3 regions of the Solibacillus sp. FSL W7-1436 genome follow, and region 3 is predicted to be linked to each of the others. Evidence: predicted binding sites of a transcription regulator. Region 3 holds the regulator's gene; each other region holds the start of a gene.
What was found. Region 3 encodes Rex, which represses fermentation and respiration genes when NADH is low (regulators of the CRP and FNR family bind a similar motif). Its sites were predicted from a motif close to TTGTGAAATATTTCACAA; they were not measured.

Region 1: the regulator Rex is predicted to act here: its motif matches at 3,771-3,788, upstream of MKX73_RS16875 (DUF1641 domain-containing protein).
Region 2: the regulator Rex is predicted to act here: its motif matches at 3,289-3,306, upstream of yeiL (transcriptional regulator YeiL).

What each region holds. Positions count from the first base shown of each region.
Region 1 covers NZ_JBBOWV010000001.1:3,412,989-3,418,161, reverse strand. Annotated here, with positions in the region: gene MKX73_RS16895 (M15 family metallopeptidase) at 1-486, opposite strand, end outside; gene MKX73_RS16890 (MFS transporter) at 682-1,902, opposite strand; gene MKX73_RS16885 (winged helix-turn-helix transcriptional regulator) at 2,013-2,396, shown strand; gene MKX73_RS16880 (aldo/keto reductase) at 2,467-3,306, opposite strand; gene MKX73_RS16875 (DUF1641 domain-containing protein) at 3,844-4,272, shown strand; gene MKX73_RS16870 (NAD(P)/FAD-dependent oxidoreductase) at 4,308-5,173, shown strand, end outside.
Region 2 covers NZ_JBBOWV010000001.1:28,839-34,011, reverse strand. Annotated here, with positions in the region: gene recD2 (SF1B family DNA helicase RecD2) at 1-1,001, shown strand, start outside; gene MKX73_RS00180 (NupC/NupG family nucleoside CNT transporter) at 1,336-2,547, shown strand; gene yeiL (transcriptional regulator YeiL) at 2,594-3,262, opposite strand; gene MKX73_RS00170 (MFS transporter) at 3,366-4,514, shown strand; T-box leader at 4,569-4,776, shown strand; gene alaS (alanine--tRNA ligase) at 4,913-5,173, shown strand, end outside.
Region 3 covers NZ_JBBOWV010000001.1:1,038,801-1,043,973, reverse strand. Annotated here, with positions in the region: gene rimI (ribosomal protein S18-alanine N-acetyltransferase) at 1-21, shown strand, start outside; gene tsaD (tRNA (adenosine(37)-N6)-threonylcarbamoyltransferase complex transferase subunit TsaD) at 21-1,034, shown strand; gene MKX73_RS05195 (ABC-F family ATP-binding cassette domain-containing protein) at 1,601-3,541, opposite strand; gene MKX73_RS05190 (redox-sensing transcriptional repressor Rex) at 3,785-4,420, shown strand; gene tatA (twin-arginine translocase TatA/TatE family subunit) at 4,499-4,726, shown strand; gene tatC (twin-arginine translocase subunit TatC) at 4,744-5,173, shown strand, end outside.

The sequences.
Region 1 (5,173 bases), 2.4 Mb from region 3:
TGCATTGTCCTCCATCCATTTCCCTTCTGCAACATTTTCCATTTTGCCCATAGTCGAACCGATATCAATCGATAAACCGGTCTGGTGTTCACTATAGCCGGCAGGCAGCGAGTAATCTGCACCATATTGTTCGAATAGCTGTTCCTGAAGTTTTCCGCTGCGATAGGCGCTATTAATAATGAAATGCTCAATTCCATCTTCCGCTGCCGCATCGAATAATTGCTTGAGAGGTGCAATAGCCTGTTCTTCAAGAAAATACTCTGAATTGACGATCACATTTTCAGCAATATCGGCAGGAATAGAGGCTAAATTGTCCGGCTCATCCTGTAATGCGATGTCCCGGTTAACAAGAACAAGATCCCCGCTGGAAACGGAATACGAGGCTAGTGAAAGCTGCTGAGGCAAGTCGGGAGCACCAGCTTGCTCCGTCGTAAAAATTTGTAGGCCAAGAAAGGCTAAAATAAGTATAAAAATAATCTTTTTCATTAAATAACGCTCCTTCAATCTAAGCATAGCAAATAAATCGGAATTTTGAAGCTTAAAATTGTGGAGATATTCCGAAGTACTATGAAAATCAGGTTGAGCTCCTTATAAATTATTTCCGTATGGAATTATAAACAAAAATAGAAACCGTCTCAAACAATAAAGTTAGGAGAGGTTTCTATAAATATTTTATAGCGTTTATTTGGCTAAGGGCGAAAATTCATTATCAGGGCATGTGTTTTGTTTATTTTCTACAATCATCCAAACTAACGTAATACTTGCTGCAATGATTACCATTAAAAATCCGTACAGGGGAGTATTGTCCAGTGTTTGATAATGTACAATTAAACCGCCGACATATGAACCGAGGAAAATCCCGATATTGAAAGCTGAAATATTTAAAGCGGAAGCCATTGCAGTAGCTGACGGTACATATTTTTCGGATAGCTGAACGGCATACAGTTGTAAGCCTGGCACATTCATAAACATAAACAGTCCCATTGCTAAAACCATTATGAGCCCAATTACTTTGGAATCAAAAGAGAAGTATACTCCAAGTAACGTTAAAGCAAGTCCAATAAAGAAGATGAATATCGCACGCAATGGATTCATATTTGCAAAATGGCCACCGATTGTATTACCGATTGCGACACAAATTCCGTATACAACTAATATTACGACAATTGCATGAGGGGAGTAGCCCATTTGATTTTCAAGAATAGGGGACACATATGTGTAAACAACAATTACGCCTCCGTAACCCATTGCTGTAATAAATAAAATTAACAGCATACGGAAATTGCTTAATACTTTTCCGATATCTTTTAATGACATTGGTTTACTTTTTGTTAAATTATTTGGTACAAGAAACGCATTGCAGATTAAACCAATTATGCCAATAACGACGATAAAGATGAATGATAGCCGCCAATCCGTTACTTGACCAATGAATGTTCCTAAAGGTACTCCACTGACAGTTGCCAAAGTTAATCCAGTAAACATAAAAGCGATGGCACTTGCCCGTTTGTTAGGTGCTACAACGTCAGCAGCAATTACCGCCGCAATCGACATAAATACACCATGGGCAAATGCAGAAATAATGCGTCCAATCAACACTGACGTAAATGTTGGTGCTATCGCTACCCACAAATTACCGACGATAAAAAGTACCATGACGAGCAACAGCACCTTTTTACGGTCAAGCCGGGATGTTAAAACCGTTAAAATTGGTGCTCCGATTGTAACGCCTAATGCATAGATTGATACTGTTAATCCTGCAGTACTTAAAGAGATACCAAACTCATTTGTGATGAGCGGGAGCAATCCAACGCTAATAAATTCTGTGGAACCGATACCAAACGAACTGATTGCTAACGCAAGGAGTGTTAATCTGGCGTTGGGTGTTTTTGATGTAGACATATTAAAAATAACTCCTTTGATTTATTTTACAGGGTATAGTATTATTCATACATACTATAAAAGCATGTACAGTACTTTTAGTTACTTTTGATAATACCGGGGGTTACAAAATGAAAAAAGTTTATAATATTGGTGTCGAAGCAACACTTGAAGTCATTGGTGGTAAATGGAAACCAGTCATTCTATGTCACCTTAACCACCATGGTCAAATACGGACGAATGAATTTCGCCGGTTAATTCCGGGCATTTCACAGAAAATGCTGACGTCCCAATTACGCGAACTTGAGCAATGCGGTTTAATTAATCGTAAGGTGTACAACCAAGTACCACCGAAAGTCGAATATTCTTTAACCCCATATGGACACGAGATGGAGCCGGTGCTCAACTTACTTTGTACGTGGGGCGAAAAACATATCGATAAATTGAAAGAGAATGGCGAAGAAGTCCTTCTTATGCAGCGAGATGATGATATTGCTGTACAAAAACTATCCTAATGTAAAGAATGAAAGCCTCAAGGTATTAAAAAATCTTGAGGCTTTCGTCTCTTCAAATCATCAATACAAATTAGAAATCAAAAACTTCCGGATCCGGACCAACACGTTTATCTAAATTCATCGCATTAATTAACTGCATTTCTTCATCAGTAAGATTAAAGTCAAAAATGTCGGCATTTTGCGCCATCCGCTCTTTTCGGACGGATTTAGGAATCGTGATTACTCCATTTTGAATATCCCAACGTAAAATAACTTGTGAATTTGATTTTCCATACTTTTCGGCAATGTTTGCAATCGTCTGATCTTCAAGTAGTCCGCCTTGCATTAATGGAGCCCAAGCCTCCAGTAGAATATTGTGCTCTTTGCAAAATGCCCGTAAAGATTGTTGTTGCAGACGCGGGTGAAACTCAACTTGGTTAATGACTGGTGTTACTCGAACGTTTTTCAGTAAATCCTGCAGATGTGAAATATTGAAATTGCAAACCCCGATTGCTCTGATCTTCCCTTCTTTGTAAAGATCCTCTAGGGCGGTCCAAGACTCGGCAAATTTCTTTTTGCCTGGCCAGTGAATCAAGTACAGATCCAAATAATCCAGCCCTAATTTTTCCAGACTCTCTTCGTAAGCAGAAACAGTGTCCTCATAATTCAAACCGGCATTCCATACTTTTGATGTGATGAATAAATCCTCTCTATTTAAACCTGTAGAAGCCAGTGCTGATTTAATGCCCTCGCCAACCCCCGTTTCATTGCCGTAAATAGCGGCTGTATCAATGCTACGGTAACCAAGCACAATCGCATTTTTAACGATTTCTGCTGTAGTATCGTTTTCCACCTGAAAGACGCCGAGGCCTAGAGCTGGCATTTCTACCCCATTATTTAATTTGATTGTATCTTGTAAACTAGTAATCATATTGATCCTCCAATTGAATAAGTATTTCGTTGCTTTTTTATTATGGATTCACATGAAAATTAAAAAAAGTACGCACTTTTTCGTTTCATAGCAACGTAGAGGTTCCTATTGAGTCAAATCAACCATTTTGAAGAGAAAGTTTTGCAGAAAAATATTATGGAGGGGGATAGGGGGAGGTAGGTGAATCACTTTTACTAGTAGAAGATTTTTGTTTTCTATCATTTAAATACCTGATTAACCTTTAATAATGATAAGAAAAAAACTATTTAAATACTTCCAATATTAAAAATATTGAAGGGAAATAATTATTAAAAAAAACTTAAAAATACGCTAAATACATAAAAATAAAATTATTTTAAATAATAAAATTACAGAATATTCTTGAATTAAGTTTTTCGGTCGTATATTTCCGTTTTCTAATTGTAACAAACCAATCTTTGTGCTATCGTTGCTTATTGAATGGTATGTGAAAGTTTTTACAATCGGTATGAAATTTTCGAAAAAAATAATATTAAGTGATGGCAAAGGAGAGTTATTATGTCAGAAATGAATAATCAGCAGGTAGAAAAAGTGGCTGTGACACAAGAACAATTAGATGTTTTAGATCAGTTACTAAAGCCAGAGGTACAAGCTTCATTAACTACTTTAGTAGATAACTTACCAAAGTTGGCTGAGATGACTACTTTATTAACAAAAACGTATGATTTCGCTACTAGTGTTGCAACTGACGAAACATTAAAAAATGATACAGTTGCTGCTGTAACAGAAATGGCCAGCCCAGTTGTCGGTACTGCTAAATCATTGGCACAAACAGCGATCGAAGCGAAAGACCGTGCTGAAGAAAGCAATGAAACAGTAGGCGTTTTCGGTTTATTAAAAATGTTGAAAGACCCACAGGTTCAAGGAGCATTACGCTTTGCCAACGCATTTTTACAAGTAGCATCTGAACGTAAACAAATGAAATAATTTGTACAATCTAATCTTATTGGAGGATTTTTAATATGGTAACTAAAGAAATCGTTATTTTAGGTGCTGGATTTGCTGGTGTACTAGCAGCACAAACAGCTCGTAAATACTTAAATAAAGACGAAGCGCGTATTACAGTTGTAAACCAATTCCCTACACATCAAATCATTACTGAATTACACCGTTTAGCTGGCGGAACAATTGCTGAAGGTGCCGTATCATTGCCACTTGAAAAGATTTTCAAAGGTTTTGACATCAACCTTGAAATCGCAAAAGTAAACAGCTTTGACGTAGAAAGCAAAAATGTAGCACTTTCAAACGGCAAAACTTTACAGTACGATACATTAGTTGTTGCTCTAGGAAGCCAAACTGGTTTCTTCGGAATCCCAGGCTTAGAGGAAAACTCTTTCGTATTGAAATCAGTTGATGAAGCAAATGCAATCCGCGAGCATATCGAAGCACGCATTAAAGCATATGCAACAACAAAAGACGAAGCAGATGCGACAATCGTTATCGGCGGTGGCGGTTTAACAGGTGTTGAGCTTGTTGGCGAGATCGTAGACCACTTCCCTAAAGTTGCTGCGAAATACGGTGTTAAATTTGAAGATCTTAAAATCAAATTAGTTGAAGCAGGTCCTAAAATCTTACCGGTATTCCCAGAAAACTTAATCGATCGTGCAACAGAGTCTTTATCGAAGCGCGGTGTAGAATTCATTACATCAACACCTGTTACTGGCGTTGAAGGCAATGTAATCCAATTAAAAGACCGTGAGCCAATTGTAGCTAACACATTAGTATGGACAGGCGGCGTTGCTCCACTTCCATTAGTAGCTGAATCAGGTTTAGCTGCAGATCGCGGTAAAGCAACAATCAATGACTTCCTGCAATCTACTTCACATCC
Region 2 (5,173 bases), 1.0 Mb from region 3:
TAGCATCCAAGCAAATACCGACCGTCGAATTAACGGATATATACCGTCAGGCGGAAGGATCTACAATTATCGAAATGGCCCACCAGATAAAAAAAGGCAAAGTCCCGGATACACTGACTGCAAAAACAGCGGACCGCTCGTTTATTCAGGCAGGAGCCGGACAAGTAACGAGCGTTGTCACACAAGTTGTAAAAGGTGCGCTTGCAAAAGGACAGGCCATTCGAGATATTCAAGTATTGGCACCAATGTACAAAGGTCCTGCAGGTATTGATAATTTAAATAAAGAAATTCAGCAGCTTGTCAATCCGAATGATGGAATGAGAAAAGAACTTGTTTTCGGTGATACGATATACCGGATCGGGGACAAAGTGCTGCAGCTGGTGAATCAACCGGATAATAATGTCTTCAACGGGGATATGGGGGAAGTGATATCCATCATCCGTGCAAAGGAAACAGTGGAAAAGCAGGATTTGCTTATCGTCAGCTATGATGGAATCGAAGTAACGTATCAGCGTGCTGATTTGAACCAGATAACATTGGCCTATTGCTGTTCAATTCATAAATCTCAGGGCTCGGAATTTCAAACGGTCATTATGCCGATTGTCCGCGGCTATTCAAAAATGCTTCGCAGAAATTTACTGTATACGGGGATCACACGTGCCAAAAACTTTTTGATTTTATGCGGTGAGCCGGATGTATTGGCGAACGGTTTAGCGAAAACAGATGATTTAACCCGGTTAACAACATTAAAGGCGCGATTAAATCCTGAATTTATCACTGCTGAAAAGGCAGAAGAGTTACCGGAAAAAGAAGAGGTAAAAGCGTCCGTTAAGGAAGTGAAGCAAAATCCTTCTACAGAGCAGCTTGGTCTCCTGAATGTTTCGGCCTCACATAAAATCGGAGAATCGTTGCCAAATCATTTAACTGCAGAAACAGCACCATATATTCATCCATTAATTGGCATGGGAAATGTTTCGCCGTACGACTTCAATGAAGAATAGAACTAGTCATTTTCGTTCATGTTTGAATGGGAATGGCTAGTTTTTTTAATGCTCATGGAAATGTACTATTTTGGACAAATTTATTAAATGATGTGTTTACGTTCAAGAGTAGAGGGAAAATGTTTTAAATACAATAAAATTTTGAGACAAAACGGGGCATACTAAAAAAATGACAACTTTTTGCGGAAAAATCAGAAATTTTTAAAGAAACTATTAATTAATATTATTTATGCGGATATGTTAGTATGAAAAAAACTTATATGACGTCCGAAGTTAGATGTCAAAAATTACAAAATGAAAAGGTTTTCAAAACTAAAAAAGAAGGTGCACATACATGGATTTCGTATGGGGAATCATAGGTATTTTGGGAATCGTACTGATTGCCATCGGGTTATCGAATAACCGTAAAGCAATTCAATGGAGAATTATTATTTCAGGATTAGTTGTCCAGTTGATTTTTGCATTTATCGTATTAAAGTGGTCTTTCGGCCGTGAGAAGCTTATGCAACTTTCTGAAGGTGTTCAGAAGCTGATTGGTTATGCCAATGAAGGGATTAACTTCGTATTTGGCGGTTTAGCAAATCCGGATAGTGTTGGATTTGTATTCGCGATGAGCGTATTGACAATTATTATTTTCTTCTCATCTTTAATCTCTGTCCTATACTATTTAGGAATTATGCAATTTGTCATTAAGATTATCGGTGGTTTCTTATCAAAGGTATTAGGTACGACAAAAGCAGAATCAGTAAATGCTGCTGCCAATATTTTCGTTGGACAAACAGAGGCACCGCTTGTAATTCGTCCATTTTTAAATAAAATGACGAAATCGCAAATGTTCGCGGTTATGACAGGTGGACTTGCATCGGTTTCAGGTTCGGTATTAATCGGTTATTCATTATTAGGTGTTCCGCTTGAATATTTATTGGCGGCAAGTTTCATGGCTGCTCCAGCTGGGCTAGTAATGGCGAAATTAATGATTCCTGAAACAGAAGAAGTAAATGAAGACGACTTTAAATTAGAGCGAAATTCTGAAGCGACAAATGTTATTGATGCGGCTGCTGTAGGTGCATCTGACGGATTGAAATTAGCTGTAAACGTTGGGGCAATGCTACTAAGTTTCATCGCGTTAATTGCCTTGTTAAACGGTATTTTAGGCGGCATTACAGGATTATTCGGTTTTGAAAATGTTACGCTTGAAGGTTTATTAGGCTATGTCTTTGCGCCTTTGGCATTTTTAATCGGTGTTCCTTGGGATGAAGCAGTGCGTGCAGGTTCATTTATCGGTCAGAAATTAATCTTAAATGAATTTGTTGCCTACTCTAACTTCGGACCGGTTATCGGCGAGCTTTCTGAAAAAACCGGCATTATTATTTCGTTTGCACTTTGTGGTTTTGCAAACTTAAGCTCAATGGGTATTTTAATCGGTGGTTTAGGTGGAATGGCACCGGATAAACGTCCAATGATTGCAAAGCTTGCGATTAAAGCGGTTGCTGCAGGTACATTGGCATCATTATTATCAGCTGCAATTGCTGGTATGTTTATTTAATATATTTCAGAGACTGTGCTAAAAAATATTTTAGCGCAGTCTTTTTTTAATACGTAATTTCTGCTGCGAGTTTTTCCAGTTCAGGCCGATTTGCCAGAACATACCCGCGGTTTTGCTTCGTGATATAGCCGGCTTCGCTGAATTGTGCAAGCACAAAGAGCAGGTGGCGATAGGATACACCTAAGTAATCACAGACTTCTGTATGTTTTTCTTTATAGAATTGCTGATCTGATGATAGTAGAATAAATGAGGCTAACCGGTTTTCCAGCGGATAGGCCTGGTTTTGTGTATATTTTGCTGTTGCTGTGGTTGCTTTGTGACTTAAAAAAAGACAGAGCATTTTCAGAAACACAGGATCTGCCAATAATTTTTCCTTCACTTCCTGAATCGAAATGGCAAAACATACGGACTTTGATAAAGTCTGAATGCCTTTTGAATAGCGTTCGGCATTTAACAATTCCATTTCGCCCATGAATGTTGGGGCTGTAATAAAATCGATGAGCGAGATTTTCCCGTTTTTATGGGTAATATATAATTTAGCTTTCCCTTCAACCATGTAATACAAATAGTCAGGGAAAGAATGCTCATGGAAAATAAATTCGCCTTTATCAAATTCATACACGTGGATAAATGGAACAATATCAAATGAAAAATATTGGGAAATCGGGTATCGTTCGATATATGATAGACTTTCATCTAATGGTAACTTTCTCAAATTATAGAGCAACTCCTTCCAATAAAATATGAGATTTCTCACATTATTGTAGTATTTCTCATGCTAATATTCAACTTAATAAAAACGAAAAAGGATGAAGACTATGAATAATCAGCGTTGGCTCGCAAAAAACTTCTTTATGTTCTTTATTACATGGGGTATTTTCCTGCCGTATTGGACAGGTTGGCTTATTAACGATAAAGGGCTTACGGTTTCGGAAGCGAGTATTATTATGGGCTTTGGGCTCGTTGCACGGGCTGTATCGACGATGTTTATCTTCCCGTTTGTATCGAAAGTAATGAGCAACAAAAATGTGCTGATCTTTTTTACGGCAAGTTCATTAATTGTGACGCTGCTATACATACCGATTAATTCATTCAGCGGCTTATTTTTCATGACATTGCTGTTCAGTGCTTTTTACCCGGCATTATTACCGGCTGTTGAGAGCAGTGCTTCCACATTAATGCAACATGGATCCATTCATTATGGGAAAGCGCGTTCGTTAGGATCTTTTGGGTTTGTCGTCGCTGTACTTATCATCAGTATGATCAGCGGGATGTACGGGGAGCAAATGATTTTGTGGATGATGATTTTAGGTTTAGCAGCATTGCTCATCATTCAATTCATGCCTGCACCTCAAGTTTTAAGTTTAGTGCCTGTAAGAGAGAACGGAAAAACGCTTTCAATGAAAGGACTATTTGAAGTAAAAAGCTTTATCATCGTATTATTTGTCGTCATTTTACTTCAGGGGGCACACGCATCGTACTATAATTATGGATATATTTATCTGCAGGATCTGAATGTCAATCCGTTTTATATCGGCATGATTTTAAATGTCGCGGTAATATTTGAAGTTCTTTATTTTTTTAAGGCTGATACAATTCTTACAAAATGGAAGCCTTCTTCGTTATTGCTTATTGCGGCAATTGGCTCGAGCATTCGTTGGATACTCGTCTACGCATTTCCGAATATGCCGATGTTTATCATATCTCAGGCACTTCACGCCCTGTCATTTGCGATGGCGCATTATGCCTTTATCCGCTATATTTCAAAAGCTTTACCACAGGAACAGATTCCCAATGCACAGGGGATATATTCGGCCCTTGCAATGAGTTTAAGTGCAGCGATTCTAACATTATTAGGTGGTGCACTTTATGAAATCGAGCCAGGTTTGGCGTTCTTGGGAATGACCATATGTACAGTGCCTGCAATTCTTTTAATTTTACTGACGAAAAAACGTTTTAATTATTAAGGAATGCCGATTGACAGCACGATGTCTATTTTTTATAATGAAGAGCATAATAAAATGAAAACGATGATGGAACAAGTACGTATGGACTTCGTGATCAGAAAGAGATTTCCCGGCTGAAAAAATCTCCCCGAATAAATACTGAAAGCTACTCCAGAGTGCAGCTAATCACTGCCGTCTGCTTACGTTACAAGCACTTGAGATATAATGCACAGCGCATTATAAATTAGGGTGGTACCACGAAATAATAGTCTTCGTCCCTTTACCGGGATGAAGGCTTTTTTTGTTTTCTTCAGCGAATCATTAAGATTTCCGGTGAACGAAGCACTTATTTACGTGAAGGTGTAATCAATTCGTACCAAAATTCATCGACTTCAGTAAAAATTAGGAGGAAAAAAATCATGACAACAAAAATTATGACAGGTTCTGAAATTCGTCGTCTTTATTTGAATTTCTTTAAAGAAAAAGGGCATCATATTGAACCATCAGCACCATTAGTTCCAATTAATGACCCTTCACTTTTATGGATCAACTCAGGAGTGGCGACATTAAAACCGTATTTTGACGGACGTATCATTCCAGATAACCCGCGCATTACGAATGCACAAAAATCGATTCGTACAAACGATATCGAAAACGTAGGGAAAACAGCGCGTCACCAT
Region 3 (5,173 bases):
GTAATGTGGGTGAATTTATAATGGATAACTATATATTAGCAATTGAAACTAGCTGTGATGAAACAGCAGCTGCCATTATTAAAAATGGCACAGAGATTATTTCGAATGTTGTATCATCACAAATTGACAGTCATAAGCGTTTCGGCGGAGTTGTCCCGGAAATCGCATCACGTCACCATGTTGAACAGATGACAATTGTTTTGGAAGAAGCATTAAAACAGGCAAATATGGAACCGAAAGATTTAACAGCAGTTGCCGTAACTGAAGGACCGGGACTGGTAGGTGCATTGTTGATCGGTATTAATGCGGCTAAGGCGTTCGCATTTGTACATGGCTTGCCATTAATCGGGACCCATCATATTGCCGGACATATTTATGCAAACAATCTTGTACAGCCAATGGAATTTCCGCTGTTGGCACTCGTTGTTTCAGGTGGGCATACAGAGCTTGTCCTGATGCGTGAACATGGTTCGTTTGAAGTTATTGGCGAAACACGTGATGATGCTGCAGGTGAAGCATATGACAAAGTAGCACGCGTATTGAATATGCCATATCCGGGTGGTCCGCATATTGACCGCCTTGCACATGAAGCGACAGAAGCCGTTCCTTTCCCGCGTGTATGGCTGGAGGAAGATTCATATGACTTTAGTTTCAGCGGTTTGAAATCTGCAGTGATTAACTATAAACATAATATGGATCAGCGCGGTGAAGAAATCATTGCCGAGCATGTTGCAAAAGGCTTCCAGGACAGTGTAGTGGAAGTATTAACAGGAAAAACAGTACGAGCAGCACGTGAATTCCAGGTAAAACAAGTAATTGCAGCCGGCGGTGTATCGGCCAATAAAGGATTGCGTACAGCATTGGAACTTGCGTTTAAAGATGAAGGTATTCCATTTTATGTACCGCCTTTAAAATTATGTACAGATAATGCTGCAATGATCGGTGCGGCAGCATATGAAATGTATAAAGCAGGAGTTCGTGGAAATTTAGCTATGAATGGACGACCTGGGTTGGAGCTTTTGAGCTGGAAATAGGGTAAATAGGCATGATGAAAAGGTGTAGCACTACATCCTTTTCTCATGCTTTTTTTATATGTATTTTTAATTTGTTTTCTTTCAATAATATAAAAAAGTCGAATCTAGTAATTTATGATGGATAAATCTCATTTATAACAAGTTTTTATTGACTGTTCAACTTTTCTGAAAATTATCCACAGATAAAGTAAAATACCCACAAAAAAACTTGCGAACATGCGTACTTATACACAAACTGTGCATAACTTGTGGGTAACATGTGACTTATCTATATATAGTAGTGTCTTTTTCACACAGCAATGTGCATAACTTTGATTTTAAATGTGGATAATGTGGAAAACTATGTTGATATGTTGATACTACTAGATTTGTATTGTGAATAAAATTGTGGAGAAATTTGTAGAAATTTGGCGTATTGACCTATATATATGATTATCATGTAGAAAGGATGATAGAAAGGTTTAATATTATACAATAGCAATACAACAAATATAACTCTGCGGAAAAAAGCCTGGCCATGAGCGTATAAAAATGGAGTGTCCATATGTTGATGGACACTCCATTAATTATAGGTGGTCAAGCTCTTCGTTTAGTTCAAGCCATTCCATTTCAAATGATTCGTGCTGTTCTTTTACATCATTCAGCTCAGATTGGATTGATAAAGTTTTTTCATGATCCGAATAAATGTCAGGATCACATAGTTGTTCTTCAAAGATGGCGATTTTTTCATTTAAAACGCCCATCTGCTTTTCAATATCTTCTATTGCACGGCGAATTTGACGTTCTCTTTTTTTCGCGTCCTTATCAATCATTGATGTCGTCTTAGTTTGAACAGGCGATTCAGCCGAATTTTTTTCAACGGCTGCGGCTTTCATTGCAGCTAATTCTTCAAGCTCCTCTTTCTTTTCCACATAATAATCGTAGTCACCTAAATATTCGAAAGAACCGGTACCTGAAAGTTCAATGACTTTTGTAGCAATACGATTGATGAAATAACGGTCATGTGAAACGAATAGCAGTGTTCCGGGATAATCGATTAGGGCATTTTCCAATATTTCTTTACTGTCCAAGTCTAAATGGTTTGTCGGCTCATCAAGTACTAGGAAATTAGATTTTTGCATCATTAATTTCGCAAGTGCAAGTCGCGCTTTTTCTCCACCTGATAAGGAATTCACTGTTTTCGATACATCATCCCCGCTAAAAAGGAAGCGACCTAAAATGTTGCGTATATCCTTTTCGTTCAGCAATGGCCATTCATCCCAAAGCTCGCTAAGAACAGATTTATTCGAGTGAAGCTTTGCCTGCTCCTGATCATAATAGCCGATTTGAACATTTGTACCATAACGGACATCGCCGGCAAGTGCCTCGATATCTTTAACGATTGTTTTCAATAAGGTAGACTTCCCAACACCGTTTGGTCCGACAAGTGCAATACGATCTTCTCTAAATACACGCATTCCAATATTTTGGGAAATAGCCTTACCGTTAAAACCGATTGTTAAATTATCGACGGACAGCACGTCATTTCCGCTTTGGCGGTCAATTGAAAAACCGAAGTTGGCACTTTTTTCATCGCCATCAGGAGATTCCATCCAACTCGTCTTCTCCAGAACTTTGCGACGTGACTGGGCCATTTTTGTAGTGGAAGCACGGGCAAGGTTTTTCTGGATAAATGTTTCGAGCTTGGCCTTTTCATCCATTTGACGCTCATACATTTTTAAATCACGTTCGTAGTTTTTCGCCTTTTCGTCTAGATAGGCACTGTAGTTCCCTACATACTTCGACACTTTCGTACGAGACACTTCGTAAACGATCGACACGACCTGATCCAGGAAATAACGGTCATGCGAAACGATTAAAATCGCTCCTTCATAACCTTTTAAGTAGCCTTCCAGCCATGACAATGTTTCAATATCCAGATGGTTGGTCGGCTCATCCAAAATAAGGAGGTCGGGCTTTGACAAAAGAAGCTTAGCTAGGGCAAGGCGTGTCCTTTGTCCGCCGGATAGAGAGCGAATCGGCTTTTGATAATCTTCGGGGAAAAATTGCATCCCATGCAGAACAGAGCGTGTATCGGCTTCATACTGATAACCGCCTGCATCTTTGAAATCATGCTGCAGCTGGTCATACTCTGCCATGATGCGTGCATATTGTTCGCTATCTTCATAAATCGCAGGGTCGGCCATTTGCTGTTCTAGGTGACGCAGCGTTTGCTCCTGTTTTTGCAGGTTTGCGAAAATTGTCATCATTTCGTCCCAAATTGAAAGTTCAGAGTCTATGCCTGCATGCTGCTCTAAATAACCGATTTGAATATCTTTTGGAATAATAATTTCACCGGAGTCATAGCTCATTTGTCCGGCAATTATTTTCAGTAATGTGGATTTGCCGGCACCGTTTCGTCCCACTAATGCCACGCGATCCCGGTGCTGTACTTCTAGTTTTACACCGCTTAATATTTCATCTGTAATAAAGGATTTATATAATTGATTTACCTGTAAGACAATCATGTTTACACCTCAGTTTCTCCTATTTAGTTTAATGTATGGGAACATTGTTCGCAACGATGGATACTTTACTTGTCGCTCCTTGTTTAGTAAGATTAACTTGCTTCTGCACAAAGAGTGGAGTTCAGTTAAGCGTGTCATATCGCTTGGCGAAAACGGCGTGATAAAATCATGTTAGTTGGCCCCGACAGTTTAAATGGAGGCATTATTGAAAAGATTTTGCAAATGTACATAGGAGGAGAATGTGTGAAACAAGAAGTAAAAATTCCACAAGCAACAACAAAAAGACTTCCTCTTTATTATCGATTTTTGAAAAACTTCGCGACTGAAGGTAAAAAGCGTATTTCTTCACAGGAATTAAGCGATGCGATGAAAATAGATTCGGCTACGATTCGACGTGACTTTTCTTATTTTGGAGCACTCGGTAAAAAGGGGTATGGATATGATGTCCAGTATTTACTCGAGTTTTTCCGTCAAACTCTGGATCAGGACGAAGCGATGAACGTTGCACTAATAGGAGTCGGAAATCTGGGTAATGGCTTACTTAAATATAACTTCCAAAAAAATCACAACACGCGTATCGTTGTTGCATTTGATACGAAGGCCCCGTTGGAAGGAACGACGATTAGTGATATTCCTGTATTCCATCCAGATCGACTGGAGGAAATGTATGAGGAATTTGGCGCGGAGCTGGCGATACTGACTGTTTCATCCCGCTCAGCACAAATGATGACAGACCGACTCGTTAAAATAAATGCAAAAGGTATATTAAATTTCACACCAGTACGATTATCTGTTCCAGACACGATTAAAGTGATGAACATTGATCTATCGGTAGAATTACAGGCACTTACGTATTTAGTGCGAAACTCAGGTAAGTAATAAAATGTTCAATACTATAAATAGCAAATTCTAGTTAATTAATGTAAAATATACATAATAATAGAGGAGGTGGCTATAGTGATTGTACATCTAAATGCGATTACACCTGTGAGCCTGATTATCATTGGACTGATTGCTTTGTTAATATTCGGACCCAAAAAATTGCCATCATTAGGTCGTGCGATGGGGACAACTTTACGTGAATTCCGTAGTGCTACGAAAGGCTTGACGGATGACGACGACGATTTCGATACAAAGAAAAAAGTGATTGAACATAAAGAGAACGAAAAAAACGAAGTAAAGTAAAATAAGGATGTCTTGCTATGAATTCAAGAGAATTAACCGTACTTGAACATATGGAAGAGCTTAGAAAACGCCTGTTTTTCGTAGCGATTTTCTTCGTGATGGCCCTTTTCATCGGTTTCTATACGGCGAAACCACTTATTCGATACATTCAACGCAGTGATTTAGCTGCCAGTTTTTCGATGAACGCATTTAGTCCGGCAGATCCTTTAACCGTTTATTTACAAGTTACATTTATTGTAGCTGCCGTTATTGTATCGCCATTATTGCTTTACCAGCTATGGGCGTTTATCACACCTGGTTTGCATGAGGCTGAACGTAAGGCAACATTGAAATATATTCCGTATGCATTTGTACTGTGTATTGGGGGAATAGCCTTTGCCTATTTTGTGTTATTTCCATTTATAATGCGATTTATGACGGACTTATCCAATGATTTGAATATTACGC